3 regions of the Kitasatospora sp. NPDC088264 genome follow, and region 1 is predicted to be linked to each of the others. Evidence: riboswitches for the same ligand, from Rfam matches in the RefSeq annotation. Region 1 holds a riboswitch; each other region holds the start of a gene.
The links. A riboswitch is a leader RNA that binds a small molecule or an ion and turns the genes downstream of it on or off. The one in region 1 is predicted to bind cyclic di-AMP.
Positions count from the first base shown of each region.

Region 2: it holds a riboswitch for cyclic di-AMP, as region 1 does, so the genes downstream of both, AB0O82_RS12905 (NlpC/P60 family protein) here and AB0O82_RS19785 (LysM peptidoglycan-binding domain-containing M23 family metallopeptidase) in region 1, are expected to answer to the same signal.
Region 3: it holds a riboswitch for cyclic di-AMP, as region 1 does, so the genes downstream of both, AB0O82_RS08030 (M23 family metallopeptidase) here and AB0O82_RS19785 (LysM peptidoglycan-binding domain-containing M23 family metallopeptidase) in region 1, are expected to answer to the same signal.

Region 1 covers NZ_JBFBIR010000023.1:73,990-81,021, forward strand. The annotation lists gene AB0O82_RS19770 (RidA family protein) at 1-291, shown strand, start outside; gene AB0O82_RS19775 (MFS transporter) at 369-1,583, opposite strand; gene AB0O82_RS19780 (DUF2470 domain-containing protein) at 1,763-2,482, shown strand; gene AB0O82_RS19785 (LysM peptidoglycan-binding domain-containing M23 family metallopeptidase) at 2,759-3,718, opposite strand; cyclic di-AMP (ydaO/yuaA leader) riboswitch at 3,721-3,903, opposite strand; gene AB0O82_RS19790 (MFS transporter) at 4,216-5,748, shown strand; gene purB (adenylosuccinate lyase) at 5,756-7,032, opposite strand, start outside.
Region 2 covers NZ_JBFBIR010000012.1:145,377-152,408, reverse strand. The annotation lists gene AB0O82_RS12920 (hypothetical protein) at 1-70, shown strand, start outside; gene AB0O82_RS12915 (NYN domain-containing protein) at 373-1,719, shown strand; gene AB0O82_RS12910 (NlpC/P60 family protein) at 1,920-2,954, shown strand; cyclic di-AMP (ydaO/yuaA leader) riboswitch at 3,293-3,442, shown strand; gene AB0O82_RS12905 (NlpC/P60 family protein) at 3,453-4,598, shown strand; gene AB0O82_RS12900 (NlpC/P60 family protein) at 4,825-5,871, shown strand; gene AB0O82_RS12895 (hypothetical protein) at 6,081-7,032, shown strand, end outside.
Region 3 covers NZ_JBFBIR010000007.1:20,503-27,534, forward strand. The annotation lists gene AB0O82_RS08015 (sensor domain-containing protein) at 1-642, opposite strand, end outside; gene AB0O82_RS08020 (GNAT family protein) at 833-1,405, opposite strand; gene AB0O82_RS08025 (hypothetical protein) at 1,448-2,410, shown strand; gene AB0O82_RS08030 (M23 family metallopeptidase) at 2,524-3,357, opposite strand; cyclic di-AMP (ydaO/yuaA leader) riboswitch at 3,370-3,528, opposite strand; gene AB0O82_RS08035 (alpha/beta hydrolase) at 3,874-4,701, shown strand; gene AB0O82_RS08040 (TetR-like C-terminal domain-containing protein) at 4,772-5,341, shown strand; gene AB0O82_RS08045 (PP2C family protein-serine/threonine phosphatase) at 5,563-6,693, shown strand; gene AB0O82_RS08050 (SpoIIE family protein phosphatase) at 6,776-7,032, shown strand, end outside.

The DNA.
Region 1 (7,032 bases):
GCGACCGGCGAGTACCTGTACCACGGCGACGTGAAGGCGCAGACCCGGCGCACGCTGGAGAACGTCAAGGCGATCGTCGAGGCCGGCGGGGCCACCATCGAGGACGTGGTGATGTTCCGGGTCTACCTCACCAAGCGGGCGGACTTCCCGCTGATGAACGAGGTGTACGCCGAGTTCATCGACGAGAACATCAAGCCCGGCGGCGTGAAGCCCTGCCGCACCACGATCTTCGTCGAGCTGCCGCAGGAGCCGATGCTGGTCGAGATCGACGCCCAGGCCGTCGTCGCCTGAGACACCGTCGAGCGGCCCGACCACCGCAAGGGCCCGGACGCGCACCAGGCGTCCGGGCCCTCCGCCGTCCCCCTCGCTCACCGCCCCGCGGGCACGCCCTGCTCGGCCGGGGCCCCCGAGCGCGCCACGACCCGCCCCTCGCCCGCCGCGCCGCGCCGGTCGAGCGCCGCCGCGAACACCGTCACACCGAGGGCGACCGCGGTGAGCAGCCCGCCCACCCAGTTCGGCGCGTCGTAGCCGAGGCCGCCGGAGATGACCAGCCCGCCGAGCCAGGCGGCCAGCGCGTTGCCCAGGTTGAACGCGGCGATGTTGGCGGCCGAGGCCAGCGTCGGCGCGCCCGCCGCCTGGTCCATGACCCGCTTCTGCAGCGGCGCGACGGTCGCGAAGCCGAACAGCCCGATCAGCGGGATGAGGACGATCGCGGCCGGCTTGCTGTGCGCGGCGAAGGTGAAGGCGAACAGCAGCACCGCGAGCACCGCGAGGATCACGGTGAGGCTGCGCATCAGCGCGCGGTCGGCGAACCAGCCGCCCAGCAGGTTGCCGACGAACAGGCCGACGCCGAACAGGAAGAGCAGCCAGGTGACGCTGCTCGGGGCGAAGCCGGCCAGTTCGGTCATCATCGGCGTGATGTAGGTGAACATCGCGAAGATGCCGCCCCAGCCGAGCACGGTCATGGCGAGCGCGAGCCAGAGCCGCAGGGTCCGGAAGACGGCCAGTTCGGGGCCGAGCCGGGCGGCGCCCGCCCGCGGCTGGACGGGCACCAGCGCCGCGATCCCGGCGAGGCCGAGCAGGCCGAGCCCGGCGACGACGTAGAACGTGGAGCGCCAGCCGAAGTGCTGGCCGAGCAGGGTGCCCATCGGGACGCCCAGCACGTTGGCGGCGGTGAGGCCGGTGAACATCAGGGCGATGGCGCCGGCCCGCTTGTGCGGGGCGACCAGGTCGGCGGCGACGACCGAGCCGATGCCGAAGAACGCGCCGTGCGCGAAGGCGCTGACGATCCGCCCGATCATCAGCAGCCCGAAGGCGGGGGCGACGGCCGCGATCAGGTTGCCCACCACGAACAGGCCCATCAGCGTCAGCAGCATGCCCTTGCGGGGGGCCCGGGTGCCGAGGATGGTGAGCAGCGGGCCGCCGACCACGACGCCGAGCGCGTAGCCGGAGATCAGCAGACCGGCGGTGGGGATGGAGACCGAGAAGTCGCCGGCGACCTCGGGCAGCAGGCCCATGATCACGAACTCGGTGGTGCCGATACCGAAGGCGCTGATCGCCAGCGCCAGGAGCGCGAGGGGCATGAGGGACCGCTTTCCAGAGAGAACCGTTGCGCATGCAACTACCAGCGTCGACAATACGAGACACCCGCAGGTACTTGCAAGCGCCACCTATCCCCGACGACAGCAATCCCGGCCACGCCACTTGCCACACCCTCGAGCGGAGATTAGGTTAGGCTCACCTAACTAACTGGAGGTCCGTCATGAGCCTGCCCGCCGGCGACGCCGAGGTGCCCGAACCCACCACCGCCGAGCGCGTCCAGAGCCTGCTCAGCGCGACCTCCTCGCTCACCGTCCGCGCCTGCGGCGAACACCACGACCTCGACACCCCGGTCTCCGTCCACGGCTCCCGGCTGCGCCTGCGCGCCCCGCTGGGCGACCCGCTCGCCACCGCCGCCGCCCGCGCCACCGACGGACTCGCCGTCGTCCTGGACGTCACCGACATCTCCCCCGTCGCCGTCCGCGACCGGATCCGCGCCCGCCTCACCCTGGCCGGCCGACTGCACCTGGCCCACCTCGCCGACGACGGCCTCAGCGTCCACCTGCGCGTGGACGTCGCCCACGCCGTCCTCGCCACCCCCTACGGCACCGGCGCGCTCACCGCTGGCGACCTCGCCCTCGCCACGCCCGACCCGCTGGCCCGTTACGAGGCCGCCATGCTCACCCACCTCGCCGACGACCACGCCGACGCCCTCGCCGTCCTCACCCGGCTGCTCGACCCGGACCTGCTCGCCCAGCACCCGGAGGTCCGCCCGCTCGCCCTGGACCGCCACGGCCTGGTCCTGCGCCTGGACCACCCGCACGGCCACCGCGACGTCCGCCTGGTCTTCCCCGAACCGGCCGCCGACACCGAGGACTTCGGGCAGCGGATGCACGAGCTGCTGACCGCCGCCCAGCACGGGCTGCCCGCCCACCGGCTCTGAACCGGCCCGCCGAAGCACACTGACGTATCGTCAACTCTCCCCGGACACACCCACCAAGGCCCGGAAACGACAGCGGCCGACCCGGCTCGCGAGAGAAGTCTCGCGAGCCGGGCCGGCCTGGGCGTGTCCCGCGCCCATGTCCACTGCTGCGGCGATCACCCGGTCGAGCGGTCACCCGACATGACCATCCCGGGCGGTCGATTCGCCCCGTAGCAGCGGTGGTTCCTCATCCGGTACATCCGGCAGATCCGGCACATCCGGTACATCCGGTACGGGTCAGAGCGCGACGCCGTGGGCCCGCAGGTAGGCGACCGGGTTGATGTCCGAGCCGTACTCCGAGCCGTTGCGGATCTCGAAGTGCAGGTGCGGGCCGGTCACGTTGCCGGTCGCGCCGGAGAGGCCGATCTGCTGTCCGGCCTTGACGGCCTGACCGATCTTCACCCCGATCGAGGAGAGGTGCGCGTACTCGGCGAAGTGGCCGTCGGCGAGCTTGATCTCGACCTCGTTGCCGTAGGCGCCGCCGTTGCCGGCCTTCACCACGACACCGTTGCCGACGGCGCGCAGCGGGGTGCCGGTGGAGGCGACGAAGTCCTGGCCGGTGTGGTGGCCGGAGGCCCACATCGAGCCTGCCACGCCGTACGCGGTGCCCAGCTTCGGGCCGGCCAGCGGGGCGACGAAGGCCGAAGCGGCGGCGACCGGCACGGCGGTGACCACGGCGGACGGCGCGGCGGTCTGCAGCTGGGTCTGGAGCTGGGCGGACGGCTTGGCCGCCTCGGTCCGGACCTCCGGCTGGGCCTGCGGCTTGGCGGCGGTGGTGGCCGGCGCGGCGTCCTGGGCGGACGGCTGGGCGGGCTTCGCCGGGGCAGCGGGCTTGGCCGGGGCGGCCTGGCCCGCGATCACGAGCCGCTGACCGGGGAAGATCAGGTCCGGGTTGCCGCCGACGACCTCACGGTTGTGGTCGTACAGCGCCTGCCAGCCGCCGTCGACGTGCTGGGCGTCGGCGATCCGGGACAGGGTGTCGCCGCTGACGACGCGGTAGCTCTCCTGCGACGAGGCCTGGGCCTGGTCGGCGGGAGCGGCGGCCGGGGCGGCGGTGACCGCGGCGGCCGGCGCGGGGTGGGCCTGGGCGCTCATCGCGGTGACGAGCGGCAGGGCGAAGGAGACACCGGTGACGGCGGTGGCGATCCCGATGCGGGCGGCGCGGGGCAGGGCGATACGACGAGCCTGTGCAGGCATGGAATTTTCCTCTCCGACGCCTGCGAGGTGAGCTGTCGGGTTCGGGCTGGAGTTGCCCGGCCGCACATGCGGCTTCACCCCTAGCCGGCCCTGGATCCGGGTACGCGAAAGCGTGCCGTTTCCGGTCCGGCGACTTACCTGTGGGTCCCCCGCTCCTGCCGTACAGAGTTCGGTGCGAGCCACCGGGCAGCGGCAGGATTCGGCGTTCCACCCGGTGGATCCGTCCGGACTGGCCGGGCGGTCGCTGAACTAAAACCCATCCGTTCGGGTGAAGCAATGTCGATCACTTGAACCGGCAACAACCCCCCGAGCTGCGGTGACCCTCCGAATGATCGGCTGCACCGTACGTGCACAATCCATTCACCCGGCGCCACTGATCCACGACGCTGCGCCGATTCCGCCACCGCTGCGCACCCGCCCGCTCACGCACCGCGCACCCACCGACACACCCCCCGGTGACCCTTGTCACGTACGCCCCACGGGCGCAGGATCGGCCCGTGGCCACCTCCGAAGCAGGAACACTGCGCCTGGGCACCTCGCGGGGACGCTGGGTCCTCCTCGCGACGGTGCTCGGCTCCAGCATGGCGATGCTCGACGGCACCGTGGTGAACGTCGCGCTGCCCCGCATCGGCACCGATCTCGGCGCCTCCCTCGCGTCCCTGCAGTGGACGCTCAACGCCTATCTGCTCACCCTGGCCGGACTGATCCTGCTCGGCGGCGCGCTCGGCGACCGGTACGGCCGGCGCCGGGTCTTCCTGATCGGCGTGCTCTGGTTCGCCGCCGCCTCCGCGGCCTGCGCCGCCGCCCCCACCATCCACGTGCTGATCGCCGCCCGCGCCGTCCAGGGCATCGGCGGGGCGCTGCTCACCCCCGGTTCGCTCGCCATGCTGCAAGCCGTCTTCCACCCGGACGACCGCTCGGCGGCGGTCGGCCTGTGGTCGGGCCTCGGCGGGGTGTCGGCCGCGGTCGGCCCCTTCCTCGGCGGCTGGCTGGTGGACGGCCCCGGCTGGCGGTGGATCTTCCTGCTGAACCTTCCGCTCGCGGCCGCCGTGGTCGCGGTCACCTCCCGGTTCGTCCCCGAGAGCCGGAACGAGAGCGCCGTCGGCCGCTTCGACGTCCCCGGCGCGCTGCTCGCCGCGCTCGCCCTCGGCGCGATCACCTACGCGCTGACCGCCGCCGGGGAGGGCCTGTCCCCCGCGGTCTGGCTCACCGGCGCGATCGGCCTGCTGCTCGGCGCTGCCTTCATCGCGGTCGAGCGCCGCGCCGCCGAGCCGATGCTGCCGCTCGGCCTCTTCTCCTCCCGGCTGTTCACCGCCGTCAACCTGGTCACCCTCTGCGTCTACGCGGCGTTCAGCGGGGTGTTCTTCCTGCTGGTGGTGCAGTTGCAGATCGTCTCCGGCTTCTCCCCGCTGGTCTCCGGCCTCGCCCTGGTCCCGATCACCGTGCTGATGCTGACCCTGTCGGCGCGCGCCGGGCGGCTGGGCAAGCGGATCGGCCCCCGGATCCCGCTCACCGTCGGTCCGCTGCTGTGCGCCGCCGGGGTGCTGCTGATGCTGCGCACCGGCCCCGGCTCCTCCTACTGGGCGGACGTGCTGCCCGCCGTCACGGTGCTGGGCTGCGGGATGACCCTGTTGGTCGCGCCGCTGACGGCGACGGTGCTGGCCGCCGTCGAGGTCCGGCACGCGGGCATCGCCAGCGGCGTCAACAACGCCGCCGCCCGCGCGGCCGGGCTGCTCGCGGTCGCCGCGCTGCCCTCGCTCGCCGGGCTGAGCGGCGACGCCTACCGGGTGCCGTCCGCGGTGGACTCGGCCTTCCGCACCGCGATGCTGATCTGCGCCGGGCTGCTGGTCACCGGCGGGCTGACGGCCTTCGCCACCGTCCGCGGCAACGTGCTCGCGCCGGTGGACCGCCCGGTGGCCGAGCCGGACTGCGAGTGGGCCTGCGGCACCACCCCGCCGCTCGACCCGGGCCACGTCCACACGGACGAGGGCCCCGCCACCGGATCGGCGGCAGGGCCCTCAGCCAGCTGACGAATCGTCAGAGGATGTCACCGGGCGCGTACTTGGCGGCCTCCGGGTAGGCGGCGGCGACGGCCTCCACCTGGCGGACCACCTCGGCGACCTGGGCACCGGCCGCACCGGTGAAGGAGAGCCGGTCGGCCAGCAGCGCGTCCAGCCCGGCCCGGTCCAGCGGGATCCGCTCGTCGGCGGCCAGCCGGTCCAGCAGCTCGTTCTCGCGGGCGCCCGCACGCATCGCCAGCGCGGAGGCGACGGCGTGCTCCTTGATGACCTCGTGCCCGGTCTCCCGGCCGACGCCCGCGCGCACCGCGCCCATCAGCACCTTGGTGGTGGCGAGGAACGGCAGGTAGCGGTCCAGCTCGGCCTCGATCACGGCGGGGAAGGCGCCGAACTCGTCGAGGACGGTCAGGAAGGTCTCCAGCAGGCCGTCGAAGGCGAAGAAGGCGTCCGGCAGCGCGACCCGGCGCACCACTGAGCAGGAGACGTCACCCTCGTTCCACTGGTCGCCGGCCAGCTCGCCGGTCATCGAGGCGTAGCCGCGCAGGATGACGGCCAGGCCGTTGACGCGCTCGCAGGAGCGGGTGTTCATCTTGTGCGGCATCGCCGAGGAGCCGACCTGGCCCTCCTTGAAGCCCTCCGTGACCAGCTCGTGGCCGGCCATCAGACGGATGGTCTTGGCCAGACTGGACGGCGCGGCGGCCAGCTGGACGAGGGCGGTGAGCACCTCGAAGTCCAGCGAGCGCGGGTAGACCTGGCCGACGCTGATCAGCACGTTCTCGAAGCCGAGGTGCCCGGCGACCCGGCGCTCCAGCTCGGCGAGCTTGTCGGTGTCGCCACCGAGCAGGTCCAGCATGTCCTGGGCGGTGCCGACCGGGCCCTTGATCCCGCGCAGCGGGTAGCGGGCGATCAGCTCCTCCAGGCGACGGAAGGCGACCAGCAGCTCGTCGGTGATCGACGCGAAGCGCTTGCCCAGGGTGGTGGCCTGCGCGGCCACGTTGTGCGAGCGGCCGGCCATGACCAGCTCGGAGTGCTGGGCGGCCAGGCGGGCCAGCCGGACCAGCACGGCCACCGTGCGGTCGCGCACGTGCTCCAGCGACTGGCGGATCTGCAGCTGCTCGACGTTCTCGGTCAGATCCCGGGAGGTCATGCCCTTGTGGATCTGCTCGTGGCCGGCGAGTTCGCTGAACTCCTCGATCCGGGCCTTCACGTCGTGGCGGGTGACCCGCTCACGGGCGGCGATCGAGCCGAGGTCGACCTGGTCGATCACCCGCTCGTAGTCGGCGACGGCGTTCGCCG
Region 2 (7,032 bases), on a different contig from region 1:
CGTGGACCAGGTCGAGCTGGTGGCCCGTCCGGGCGCCGAGAACGCGGAGGCCTCCGCCGACCAGGGCTGACGCCCGACGGCGCGGGGGCGGGTGCGCGGCGCGCCTGCCCGCCGCGCTGGGACAATACAGACAGGACGCACGGAGCGTGACGACAGGGCGGCGGCCGCGGGCCGTGACCCCGTAGGACCAGGATCGGAGCCGAGGACGTGGTGGACGCAGCGAGGGAGCCCGCCGAAGCGCAGGGGCTTCAGCCCGCTGCGGCCGTGCAGGCGCGGGCCGCCGACGCGGCTCCGTCCGAGCCCGCGGCCGTCGGCGGGGCGGCGGGTTCCGATGAGTCGGTGGGCTCCGGCGGGGCGGCGGGTTCCGGCGAGGTGGCGGGTTCCGGCGAGGTGGCGCCGGAGCGTGGTGCCGAGAAGCTGGACCGGCCGCTGCCCGAGGGCGTGCGCCGGCGCGTGGTCGGCCTGGCCTCGGACGCGCTCGGCGGGCTGCCGCCCGGCGAGCTGCCGCAGAGCCTGCGCCAGTACGTCAAGTTCACCCCGGCCCGGCGGGCCAAGTACGCGGCCACGGCGCTGGCCGCGGCGCTGGAGTCGGAGCCGGCGTTCCGGGTGCGGATAGCGGAGCGGCTGAGGCTGGGCCAGCCGGACCTGGTGAAGGCGTTGGAGTCGGGCAGCGTTCCGGGCGCCGCCGATCCGATGGACGTCGCGGCCGCCGCCTACCTGGTGCGGTCGGCCGGCTGGAGCCGGCTGGTGGCCGAGGCCGGGGAGGAGGCCGAGCGGGCCGGCGCCGAGGGCGCGGCCGCCGAGGCCACCCGGCTGGCGGAGAAGTTGCAGGCGGAGCTCGCCGAGCTGCGGTCCGCCGCCCGGGCGGACCTGGAGCGGCAGCGCGCGGAGTCCGAGGACGTCCGCCGGGAGGCCGAGTCGCTGCGGAAGAAGGTGCGCTCGCTGGAGAGCGACACCCGCCGGGCGCAGGCCGAGACCAGGCGGCTGACCGCCGAGCTGGAGGCCGCGAGGGCGCAGGCGGCCGCCGAGCGTGGCGCCGCGGAGTCCGAGGCGCGGCGGCTGCGGCACCGGGTCGGCGAGCTGGAGACGGCGGCCGAGCAGGGCCGCCGGTCGGCCCGCGAGGGCCGCAGCGTCGAGGACATGCGGCTGCGGCTGCTGCTGGACACGGTGCTGCAGTCGGCGCAGGGGCTCCAGCGGGAGCTGGCGCTGCCGGTCTCCCAGATCCGGCCGGGGGACCTGGTGGAGGCGGTGGTGCCGGGTGCGGCCTCGCCGCACGACGTGGCCCGGCGCGGTCTGGCCGACGACGATCCGGCGCTGCTGGACCAGCTGCTGGCGATCCCGCAGGTGCACCTGGTGGTGGACGGCTACAACGTGACCAAGACGGGCTATCCGACGCTGCCGCTGGAGCAGCAGCGGATCCGGCTGCTGGGCGGGCTGGCGATGCTGGCCCAGCGCACGCAGGCGGAGGTCACCTGCGTGTTCGACGGGCAGGACCTGGACGTTCCGGTGATCATGGCGCCACCGCGCGGGGTGCGGGTGCGGTTCAGCCGGACCGGCGAGACCGCGGACGAGCTGATCCGCCGTCTGGTGCGGGCCGAGCCGCAGGGTCGTCCGGTGGTGGTGGTGTCCACCGACCGGGAGGTCGCGGAGGGCGTGCGGAAGGCCGGCGCGCGCCCCGTGGCTTCCGTTCTGCTGCTGAACCGGCTGGCGCGGCCCTGACGGCTGCCGCGGTGGGATGAGGCCTGGTCAGCGCCCGGTTTGCGGCGGTGTGCACATCCAGTGAAGCCTGCGGGGGAAGTGGAGTTCACGCCTTCGGGGGAGTGGCAAAACCCGTGGATCTTCCCTAGGGTGTGGCGTCAAACCTATTTTCCGGATTCTCACCTGATCGGGTGAGGCCGATGGAAGAAGGAGCAATTCCCTTGGCCTCCCACCGCCGTCCCAAGCAGCCGAGCCGCGCCCGGGTCTCCGTGCTCACCGCTGCCGCGGCGACCGCGGTCGCCCTCTCCGCGCAGGTCGCCGCGCACGCCGCGCCCCAGCCGAGCAAGACCGACGTCAAGGCGCAGATCGACCAGCTCCAGCAGGACCAGGAGCAGGCGGCGGAGAAGTACAACGGCGCCAAGGAGCGGGCCGACCAGCTCCGCAAGCAGTCCGACCAGCTGCAGGACAAGGTGGCCCGCAGCCAGGACGAGATGACCCAGCTCCAGACCGGCCTGGCCGGCGTGGCGGGCGAGCAGTACCGCACCGGCGGCATCGACCCGTCCGTCCAGCTGATGCTCTCCTCGGACCCGTCGGGCTACCTGGAGAAGGCGTCCAGCGCCCAGCAGGCCAGCGCCAGCGAGTCGGAGGCGCTCAAGGGACTGCTGGACCAGCAGCGCCGGCTGGACCAGGAGAAGTCCGAGGCCGCCGCCGTCCTGGCCTCGCTCGACTCCACCACCAAGGACCTGAACCAGGCCAAGACGGACGTCAACCAGAAGCTGAAGGCCGCGCAGGACCTGCTGAACTCGCTCAGCGCCTCCGACCGCGCCGCGCTGCGGGCCCAGCAGCAGCAGGACGACCGCGCCTCGCGCGGCAGCGACCGTGCCGACCTCGGCAGCCTCCCGCAGGCCGGCGGCTACGCGGGCGTGGCCGTGGCCAAGGCGATGAGCAAGCAGGGCTCGCCGTACGTGTGGGGCGCCACCGGCTCGACCACCTTCGACTGCTCGGGCCTGATGGTCTGGGCGTACGGCCAGGCCGGCGTCTCGCTGCCGCGCACCTCGCAGGAGCAGGGCAACGTCGGCACCAAGGTCTCGCTGGACCAGGCCCAGCCGGGCGACCTGGTCATCTACGGCGCCGACCGGCACCACGTCGGGATGTACATCGGCAACGGCATGGTGGTGCACGCGCCGCACACCGGCGACGTGGTGAAGGTGATGAAGGTCGACGCGATGCCGATCAACACGATCCGCCGGGTCTGACGGCCCGACACGCCCGAAGGGCCCCGTCCGGGCCTGTGATCCACGCCACCCTCCGACCGGGGGTGGCGTTCGGGTTTTGTCCGCAGCGCGAGTCCCCGGTGAAGAGTGATCAGCTTTGCGTACGGCGGTGATCACTATGTGTCATATTCACAAAAGAACTTTGGTCTTCTTCCGTCTTTTTTCTGACAAGGATTTGAACGGATCACGGTTCAGTTACTAGGGTCGTGCCCCGAACCACCGCACTCCCGATCGCCCAGCCAGGGTGACGGCGGTGGTTTCCGTCGAGTTCGTGACGCAGCGGGGCGGGCCCAGTGCCTGCCCGACGGGGAGCCCAGCAGTCGGGGGTGCTGTCGAACGGAGCCGGGGAACCACGTTCCTCCGGGGTGAATCGGCGCCAGGTCGGCCGGTGGAACGGCCGTGAGGCGTCGTAGGGCACGCTTCCGGCCCGAACCCGTCAGCTCACCCGGTAGACGGCGTAGGAAGAAGGAGTCCGCCTTCGTGGCGTCCCATCGTCGTCCCAAGCCCGCCAGTCGCACCCGGGTCTCGATCCTGACCGGCTTCGCCGCGGCGGCCGTCGCGCTGTCCGCGCAGTCCGGCGCCCACGCCGACCCGCAGCCGACCAAGGACCAGGTCAAGGAGCAGGTCGACCAGCTCAACGAGCAGGCCGAGGTCGCGACCGAGAAGCTCAACGCCGCCCAGGAGAAGCAGCAGCAGCTGCAGAAGCAGGTCACCGACCTGCAGGACCAGGTGGCGCGGCAGCAGGGGCAGGTGACCGACCTCCAGGGCGGCCTGGCCGAGATCGCCGGCGAGCAGTACCGCAACGGCGGCATATCCCAGACCGTCCAGCTGATGTTCTCCGCCAGCCCGGACACCTTCCTGAGCCAGGCCGACACGCTGAACCAGGCCGGCGGCACCCAGAAGGGCCAGCTCAAGCAGCTCCAGGACGAGCAGCGCAAGCTCGACCAGGTGCGCTCCGAGGCCCAGGGCAAGCTCGCCGAGATGGAGACCACCACCCAGCAGCTGAAGAGCGCCAAGGACGAGGTCCAGGGCAAGCTCAAGGCCGCGCAGGACCTCTTCAACACCCTGTCCGAGCAGGAGCGCCAGGCGATCCGCGCGGCCGAGGAGAAGGCCGCCGCCGAGGCCAAGGCGAAGGCCGACGCCGCCGCGAAGGCCGCCCAGCAGCAGGCGGCGGCCCAGCAGGCCGCCGACCGCTCCTCCCGCGACAACAGCCGCACCGACCTGAGCGCGTCGCAGGCCCCCGCCGCGCCGGTCACCAAGCCGAGCGCCGGCAGCTCGCGCGGCGCCGCGGCGCTGTCCATCGCCGCCTCCAAGATCGGCAGCCCGTACGTCTACGGCGCCTCCGGCCCCGGCTCCTTCGACTGCTCGGGCCTGATGGTCTGGGCGTTCAACCAGGTCGACGTCTCGCTGCCGCGCACCTCGCAGGAGCAGGCCCACGCCGGTACCCGGATCGGCACCGACCTTTCCCAGGCCCAGCCCGGCGACCTGCTGATCTTCTACGGGGACGCCCACCACGTCGGCATCTACGCGGGCAACGGCCAGGTGCTGCACGCGCCCAAGCCGGGCGCGTCGGTCCGCTACGAGGCCGTCGGCAACATGCCGCTGACCTCCATCGTGCGGGTCTGATCCCCGCTCAGGCCCTCCCAGGCCCGGCCTTCCACCACGGAAGGCCGGGCCTGCGGCTTTTCCGGCGCATCGGACTGATGTCCGATTGCGGGTCAAATATTCGGGTTGGCAGGGGTTTGGACTCGGTTGCCCGGACTCGCTAACGTCTGCCACCGGACTCCGCTTCCAGGGCCGCCCGCGTTGGGGCGGCGGCGGGGCCCACCGCCGGATCGGAGCCGCTGCCGCCATGCCCGTGCACCGTCGTTCCCAACTGCTCGCCCGTGCGCTGGTGCTGACCGCGGCCGCCGCCACCGCCCTGGGTGTGACGACGGGCGGCAGCGCCCAGGCCGCCCCCGCCGCGCCGGACACGCCCACCCGCAAGGACGTCAAGGCGCAGGTGGAGCAGCTCTACGGCGAGGCCGAGCAGGCGTCCGAGAAGTACAACGCCGCCCAGGAGGCGCAGCAGCGGCTCCAGGGCGAGACGACCGTCCTCCAGGGCGAGATCGCCGTCGCCCAGGACCAGCTCAACCAGTTGCGCGGCGACCTCGCCACCGTGGCCGGCGCCGAGTACCGCGGCGGCGGCATGGCCCAGACCGTCCAGCTGATGCTCTCCACCGACCCGGAGGGCTACCTGTCCCGGGCCCGCACCCTCGACCAGGCCGCCGAGCGGCAGCAGGAGACCCTGCACGAACTGGCCACCCGCCAGCGCCGGCTCGACCAGCGCCGCACCGAGACCGCCGGCAAGCTCGCCGAACTCGACCAGGCCCGCCGCTCGCTCGCCGACAGCAAGCAGCAGATCCAGCAGCGGCTCACCGAGGCCCAGCGGCTCCTCAACAGCCTGGGCGTCGCCGAGCGGGCCCGGATGGCCGCCCAGGACGCCCGGGAGGCCGAGCAGCGCGCCACCCGGGGCACCGACCGGCTGGACCTCGGCACGGCCCCGCCCGCCTCCGAGCGCGGGGCGGCCGCGCTGGCGGCCGCGGTGCGGATGATCGGCTCGCCCTACCTCTACGGATCCACCGGGCCCCGCGCCTTCGACTGCTCCGGTCTGATGTACTACAGCTGGCGGCAGGCCGGAGTGACCCTGCCGCGCACCTCGCAGGCCCAGGCGTACGCCGGGCAGCGGGTCAGCCTCTCCGAAGCGCGGCCGGGAGACCTGGTGATCTTCTACCGGGACATGCACCACGTCGGGATGTACGCCGGCGGCGGGGTGATCGTGCACGCCCCCTACCCGGGCGCCAAGGTCCGCTACGAGAGCGTCAACGCGATGCCGGTCGCGGGGGTGGTCCGGCTCTGAGCCCGGCACCGTCCGACCCCGACGCCCCCCACCCGATAGACGATGCCCCCCACCCGATAGACGGCGCCCGCCGGACGCTGTCCCGGCGCGGTGCGCTGCTGCTCGCGGCCGGCGGGCTGGCCCAGCTGTCGCTGCCGCCGGCGGCCCCGGCGGCCCCCTCCGCGGCCGGGCGGGCGTCGGACCGGTGGGCGTCGGACCGGCGGGCCGAGGTGGCCGCGCTGCTGGACGCGCGGGCCCGGGCGTTGCCCTCCTGGTCCGGACCGGCGGCGATCGAGGCCGGCTACCGCAACCTGGTGCTCGGCGCGGACGCCGGACCGGAGCGGCTCACGGCCGCCGCCGACCTGGCGGTCCGGATCACCGGGTACGACGACTACCCGGTGGTGTACCCGCGCCGGATCGACCTGGTCCTGGCCGGCGGCGGCTGGCGGGTCGACCGGGAGGAGAGCGCGAGCGGGCCCCCGGCGCTCTGGGACCTCGGCTCCGCCCGGTCCGCGGCGGGCGCGCACTGCCTGGTGCTCGGACTGGCCGACGGGCCCGACCCGGCCGGTCTGGTCGCGGTGGCCGACCGGGCCGCACCCGCCGTGAGCGAGGTCTGGGGCACCGGCTGGGCGGGCCGCCTGCTGCTCGAAGTACCCGCCACCGCCGAGCAGTTCGCCCGGCTGCTGGAGGTCGACCCGGCGGGCTGGGCGGGCATGGCGGCGGTCACCTCGGCCGCCCCCGGCGCGCCCTGGCACACCCCCGCCGACCGGGTGCTGGTCAACCCCGGCACGTTCGGGCGGCTCAGCGACTTCGGCCGGCAGGTGGTCGTCACCCACGAGGCCACCCACGTCGCGACCAGGGCCGACACCCGGGCCTGGACACCGCTCTGGCTCTCCGAGGGCGTCGCCGACTGGACCGCCTACCGGGGCTCCGGCCGGCGCCCGCAGCAGATCGCCCCCGAGCTGGCCCGGGACGTCGCCGCCGGCCGGCTGCCCACCGCGCTGCCCGCCGACCGGGACTTCACCGCGGGGGCCGACGGCATCGCCCAGGCGTACGAGCAGGCCTGGCTCGCCTGCGAGCTGCTCGCCCGGCGCTACGGGCCCGAGCGGCTCGTGGCGTTCTACCGGGCGGTCGGCGCGGCCGACGGGGAGGGGGCGGACCGGGACCACCGGCTGGACCGGC
Region 3 (7,032 bases), on a different contig from region 1:
GAGGCCGGCGATCTGCCAGGCCCCCTCGATGTAGTAGACGTGCTGGACGTTGTCGCTGTCGTAGAAGTCGAAGATCCGGTACCCGCGCCAGGAGGTGAAGGCCGGAAAGACCCAGTGGTAGAGCGGGTACAGCGCCATCGCCCAGCCGAGCAGCAGGAACACCAGCGACAGGACGAAGCTGAGGACCGCCCACGGGAACATCACCACCTGGTAGAACGCGGCCTTCCACCCGGCCGGGTCCGCCAGCCGCGCGGTGATCGCCCCCCAGGTGCCCGGGCGGGTCTGGCGCACCGGCGCCGGGGCGGGCACGTCCAGGGCCAGCATGCCGCGCACCCGGGCCCGCTCCATCCGGCCCATGCCGCGGGCGACGGTGGTCAGGAGGGCGAGGACGGGCAGGCCGAGGACGGTGACGAAGGTGCCGATCCCCATGCAGAACAGCACGATCGAGACGGAGAAGCCGATGACCGACAGCGGCAGGCCGGTGAGCGTGTAGCCGATCTCGCGGTAGTAGTGCCCGGAGAACGGCGCCCGCCAGACGGCCGGCGGCTCCTCGGTCCGGTGGGCCCGAGCGGGACGCGGGTCGTCGCCGTAACCACCGAGGACGTCCCACTCGCGGTCCTGCGTGCTTCGGCTGATGCTCATGTCCCGGCCCCGGTCCCTCGTTCTCGACTGCTGATGGCACCAGTCTGGTCGAACGGCGGGCCGGGGAGGATCCGGAGGCCTGGCGGATCGGGGGTGGGGTTAACCCCCCGGGCCTGACCCGGCAGGCCTGCCCCCAGGTCCGCGTGGACGTCCGCGTCGGACGTCCACGCCGGACGTCCACGCCGGGCCGTCAGCCGGTCGCGCCGCGCCACTCGTCGGCGAGCAGCGAGTACAGGTACGAGTCGGACCAGGCGCCACCCTTGTAGAGGTCGTGCCGGACCCGCCCCTCCAACTGGAACCCGAGCCGGAGGAGCACCTTGGCCGAGGCGCCGTTGTCCACGTCGACCCGGGCCGCCAGCCGGTGCACGCCGAGGGCCTCGAAGGAGAGCTCGCAGAGCAGGCCGGCGATCTCGCCCGCGTAGCCGCGGCCCCAGACGTCGCGGCCCAGCACGTAGCCGAGGTGGGCGGAGCGGTGCTTGCCGAGGGTGAGGGAGGCGTGGGCGATCGGCACGGCGTCCACCGGGTCCTCGGCGTCGTCGCGCCGGGTGACGGCCAGCCGGTAGGTGTCCCGTTCCGGCGCCATCGCCTCCTCCAGGTAGAGCTCGATCTGGTCGGCGCAGGTTTCACGGTCGCGCGGCTCGAAGGGGAGGTAGCGGGTGACCTCCGGGTCGCTGAACAGCCCGTACAGCGCGTCCACGTCGCCGGCGGTGTGGTGATACTCGCGGATGGCCAGCCGGGGGCCGGTGAGTCGTACGGGGACCATGGCAGCCGACCCTACCCCCGGCCAGCGGTTACCGTTCGAGCTATGAACGACGAAGACCTGCGGCTCGCCCCGCGCACCAGGGCCTCCGACCTGCTCGCCTGGGCGGCGGAAGAGGACCGCGCCCCGGTGGCCGAAGCGCCGCTGCGCGCGGTGCTGGCCCTGCTGGAGCTGGGCGAGGGCAGGATGCACGACGGCTGGCCCGAACTGACCTCGAACGCGGTGGAGCACCTGCTGTACGAGCGGCTCTACCTGTACGTCCAACCCGAACCGGAGGCGGACCCGCTGGCGTACGGCGCCGCCGTCCGGCTGCTGACCGACCACCAGCGGGCCGCCAAGCGGCTCAACGCCAAGCGCCAGGAGCGGCTGCACGCCGAGGCCGAGTGGCAGGGCGAGGTCGCGGCCGGGCTGCTGCGCCGCGCCGACCTGGTGACCTGGCCCCGGCTGTACGCGCTGCTGCTGCACGCGTACGGGGCGGACGTCGCGGATCCGGAGGCGGTGCGGGAGTGGCTGACCGGCTTCCGGGAGCTGGCGCAGGAGGAGCGGCTGGCCGTGTTCGCCGCACTGGCGCAGACCGGCTGGCTGGACGAGGTGGACGAGCAGGGCTGGAGCCCGACCCGGGTGATCTCGGTCGGCATGGCCACCGACGGCGCGCGCCGGCTGCTGGAGCAGGGCCTGATGCGGCGCAGCTACCGCAACCTGGCCGAGCTGACCGCGCTGGGCCAGCCGATGCCGGACGAACTGGCCGGGGACTTCGGAGCGTTCGAGGAGGCGGCGGTGGAAGCCGCGCTCGACCTGTACGGGGAGTGGACGGTGCCCGGGCTGCCACGACTGCTGGTGGAGGAGTTCCCGGACCTCGCGCCGGAGCCGGGGCAGGAGGAGATCGACGCGTACCTGGCCGGGCTGGCGCAGGAGGAGTTCGACGCCCGCCTGGAGGGGCTGGCGGGGCCGGCGCAGGAGGAGTTCGACGCGCACCCGGCGGAGCCGGCAGACCCGGCGCAGGAGTGACGCGGCGAAGCCCCGGCCGCGGTGCCTTCTGGTTCCGGCGGCCGGGGCTTCGCGGGTGCGTCAGGGGTTGAGGCCGCGCTGCTGGTTCCGGCGGCCGGGGCTTCGCGGGTGCGTCAGGGGTTGACGCCGCGCTGCTGGAACCAGGTCTCCGGGTCGACGGGGGCGCCGCCACCGGGGCGGACCTCCACGTGCAGGTGCGCGCCGGTGACGTTGCCGGTGGCGCCGACCTTGCCGATCTGCTGGCCGGAGCCGACCTTGCCGGAGCCCTTGATGATCGAGGAGAGGTGGCAGTACCAGATCTCGGTGCCGTCGGGCAGGGTCTCGACGATCCGGTAGCCGTACGAGCCGGACCAGCCGGCCGAGGTGATGGTGCCCTGGCCGACCGCGTAGACGGGGGTCCCGGTGTCGGCGGCGAAGTCCAGGCCGGTGTGCAGGTGGGCCCAGTAGCGGGCGCTCTGGCCGTAGTGGGCGGTGAGGTGGTAGTCGCGCACCGGCAGGGTGAGGGCGGCGGCCTTGGCCCGCTCGGCTTCCTCGGCGGCCCGCTTGGCCTCGGCCTCCTTGGCGGCGGCCTTGGCCTCCGCCTCCTTCGCGGCCTGGACGCGGGCGTCCTCCTCGGCGGCGGTGCGCTGGCTGTCGGCCTGCAGCTGGATGCGGGCGGCGAGCGCGAGGCCGGGGTCGGCGGAGAGGGCGACCGGGGTCTCGTCCGGGGTCTCGATGGCGGGGGCGGCGGCCGGGGTGGCGGAGGCGAAGCCGGTGGCGCCCAGGGTGGCGGCGACGGCGGTGACGCCGAGCAGCGGGGAGGCCCCACGGACCTGACGCGGCATCCGGTGCCGGTTGGTCTCGGCCTCCGGGCCCGCGTACTCGGGGCCGTCCGGGCCGGGGTGGTCGAGGAGCCGGGTACCTGCTGCGAGGCCGGCCGGGTGTGCCGGAGTGTGCGTCGACGCCACGGAGGCGCGCTCCTTTCCTTCCTTCGCGCCTACCGGGTTAGCTGACGGGTTCGGAGCAGGAAGGTCTCCTACGGCCGGGCCGGAGCCCCGCCGATTCACCCCAAGGAACGTGGTTCCCCGGCTCCCTGACCTGCCCGGAGGCCGGTCGGCGGGATTAGGCGACGGCGCACGGTGCCGTCTGGGTACGGCGTTGACGACCGCGCTGCGTTATCAAACGTTAATCCTAGGAGGCCCTGATTCCAAGCCGTTCGCCCGGGACGACCGGAGACGGGCGGGGCACTCCGGGGCACGACGGGCGTTTTGTTCCCCTTGGACACCCCTGCACCCCCTTGAGCACCGTTGACGCCACCTCACGTGATCGGACGTCAACGAACGACCCTTCATCCGCGCACCCCCCGCCGGCCTCCCCCGCTCCGCAGGGCGCGAGGGCTTGACGGCTAAGGCTATTAGCCTTAGCTTTATGGCTATCGGCGGCAGCACCGAAGCCCCGCACCGGCAACCCTCCGGAGGCCCACCATGAACGCCACCAGCGCCCCCACCACCCAGTACCTCGACGTCACCGGCGGCCGCCTCGCCTACGACGACACCCGACAGGGCGACGGCGCCCCCGTCGTGCTGCTCCCCGGAATGCTCGACACCCGCGCCGCCTACCGGCACCTCCGCCCGCTGCTGGCCGCCGCCGGCCGCCGGGTCATCACCATGGACCTGCGCGGCTTCGGGGAATCCTCGATCATCTGGGACGACTACTCCCCCGCCGCCATCGCCACCGACGTCCTCGCCCTGCTCGACCACCTCGGCATCGACCGCGCCGTCCTGGTCGGCAACTCCTACACCGGCGCGACGGTCGTCAAGGCCGCCGGCGACGCCCCCGAGCGGGTCGCCGGCATCGCCCTGATCGACGCCTTCATCGAGAACCCCCCGCCCGGCGCCCTCATGCGCGGCGCCCTCCGCGTCATGGGCTTCCTGACCGTCCACTCGCCCGCCTTCTGGGGCCTCTACCACCGCAAGCTGGCCTACCCGGGCGCCAGGCCCGCCGACTTCGACCCGTACGTGGCCGGACTCGTCGCCGCCATGCGCACCCCCGGCCGCAAGACCGCCACCCGCGGACACGTCAGCGGGGACTCCGCGCCCGTCGGCTGGACCGCGGCCGTGCGCTGCCCCTCGCTCGTCATCATGGGCAGCAAGGACCCCGACTTCCCCGAGCCGGAAGCCGTCGCCGACCGGCAGGCCATCGCGCTCAACGCGCGGAAGGTCATGATCGACGGATCCGGGCACTACCCGATGGCCGACAACCCGCAGGCCACCGCCGACGCCCTGCTGCCCTTCCTCGCCGAACTCGCCTGAGCCCCGCCCGCCCACGTCAGCCCCGCCACGCCACGCCACGTACGCCTTCCACCGACGGAGAGCCCACACCATGCCCCGAGTAGGACTCACCCCCGAGCAGGTCGTCGACCACGCCATCGCCCTCATCGACGAGCAGGGCGCCGACGCCCTCACCCTGGCCGCCGTCGCCGCCCGGGCCGGGGTCGCCACCCCGTCGCTGTACAAGCACGTCAGCGGCGGCCTCGCCGAACTGCGGCGGCTCATCGCCGTCCGGGTCACCGAGGAACTCGCCGACCGGCTCGCCGAGGCCGCCGTCGGCCGCAGCGGCGACGACGCCGTCGACACCGTCCTGCGCGCCTACCACGCGTACGCCACCGAGTACCCGCACCGCTACAACGCCCTCCCGCAAGCCCCGCAGCCGGACGACGACCTCACCCGCGCGGCCGGACGGCTCGTCGGGGTGATCATCGCCGTCCTGCGGGAGTACGGCCTCGACGGCGCGGAGGCGATCCACGCCGCCCGCACCGTCCGCTCCGTCGCCCACGGCTTCGCCTCCCTCTCCATCGGCGGCGGCTTCCAGCTCGCCGAAGACCTGGCCACCACCCAGAGCCGCCTCATCACCCTCCTCACCACCGGGCTCCGCACCTGGCCCACCCCCTGAGACGCCGGCCACCGCACCGGCCGCGGCACGACCCACCCGGTCTCCCACGACGACGGAACGGCCGGCGCACCGGGTGAGGCGTGCGCGAGAAGTCGGACCCGCCGACTTCCCGTGCGGCGGGCAGGCAGCGGGCCTGGGGGTCGTGGGGGCGGACGGGTTAGTGTGGCCGGGCTGACTGGTGGTCATGACAGGGGACCGCCGACCCCTTGGCGGAGGTCCACGTGCCCGCACCGATAGCGAGGGCGCGGCGGTGGTACCTGCGGCTGCTGGACGGGAACGCCCGGGCCGCGCGGTACGCGCTGGGGGTGCTGCTCGGGGTGACCGCGGTGCTGAGCGTGCTGCCGATCGTGCTGCCGTACAGCTGGCCGCCGTCGGCGCTGGTGCTGCCGCTGGTGGTCGGCGGGCTGCTGTTGCGACGCGGGCAGCTGCTGGTGCTGGTGTGCGCGGCGCTGGCCGGCGGGGTGCTGGGGGCGGTGGTGCGGGATCCGCTCGGGGTGCGGATCGGGGTGACGCTGGTACTGGCCGCGACCGCGGTGACGGTGCTGGCCGCGAACCGGTTCCGGCACCGGCTGGGTCTGCGCGGGACCCAGGGCGATTCGATGCTGCTGGAGCTGGCCGAGCACACCCGGACGCTGGCCCGGCTTCCGGAGCGGCTGCTCGACTGGCACTTCGACAGTGCGCTGGCGCCGGCCGGCGACACCTCGTTCTCGGGTGACTTCCTGCTGTGCGCGCACCGCCCCGAGGAGGATCTGCTGGAGCTGCTGCTGGTGGACGTGTCGGGCAAGGGCAGCCGGGCGGCGGCCCGCTCGACGCACCTGTCGGGCGCGTTCGCGATGCTGCTGGGGCGGGTGCCGCCGAAGGCGTTCCTGCCGGCGGCCAACGACCACCTGGTGCGGATGGGCTGGGAGGACGACTTCGCGACGGCGGTGCACCTCGCGCTGCGCCCGGCGACGGGCGACTACCTGCTGTTCAACGCAGGCCATCCGGCGCCCGCGCAGTTCCGCCGGGCGGACGGCGGCGGCTGGGCGCGGTCGGGGCACGGCGGCCCGGCGCTGGGGCTGGTGTCGGGCGCGCTGTATCCGGCGGTGTCGGGGCGGCTGCGGCGGGGCGATTCGCTGCTGCTGTTCAGTGACGGCCTGGTGGAGGTGCCGGGTCGGGATCTGGACGAGGGGGTGGGTCGGCTGCTGGCGGCGGCCGAGCCCGTGGTGCGGCCGTGGCGGACGCAGCAGCAGCTCACCCGGGGTGCGGCGGAGCGGCTGGTCCGGACGGTGGCGCGGGACGCGGCGGACGACCGGACGCTGGTGCTGGTGCGCCGTCTGGGTCACCATTCACCCGCTTCAGCACCCGCTTGAGAAATAAGGTATTAAGAATTAAGTGCCCGTTCGGGCACCCAGAGGGCACCCACCCCCCGAGAGCGGAAAGGCCGGGTATCCGATGGACCTGAGCTCTCCGTGGGTTCCCCCCTCCGAGGACGAGAGCCGGACGCCGCGCAGCAGTCCCACCGCCCGCAGCCCCATGCGCTGCGTGCGCTTATTGCTCGGCTGCACCAGCGCCGCCGAACTGCTCGGCACCGTCCTCGCCGAGGGGCCGGGGTGGATCACCGGCGAGGGTTCCGCGCTCTACCTGCTGGATTCCGCCGGGATGCTCCGACTGACCGCCTCGCACGGGCTGCCGGACTGGGCCCACGAGCG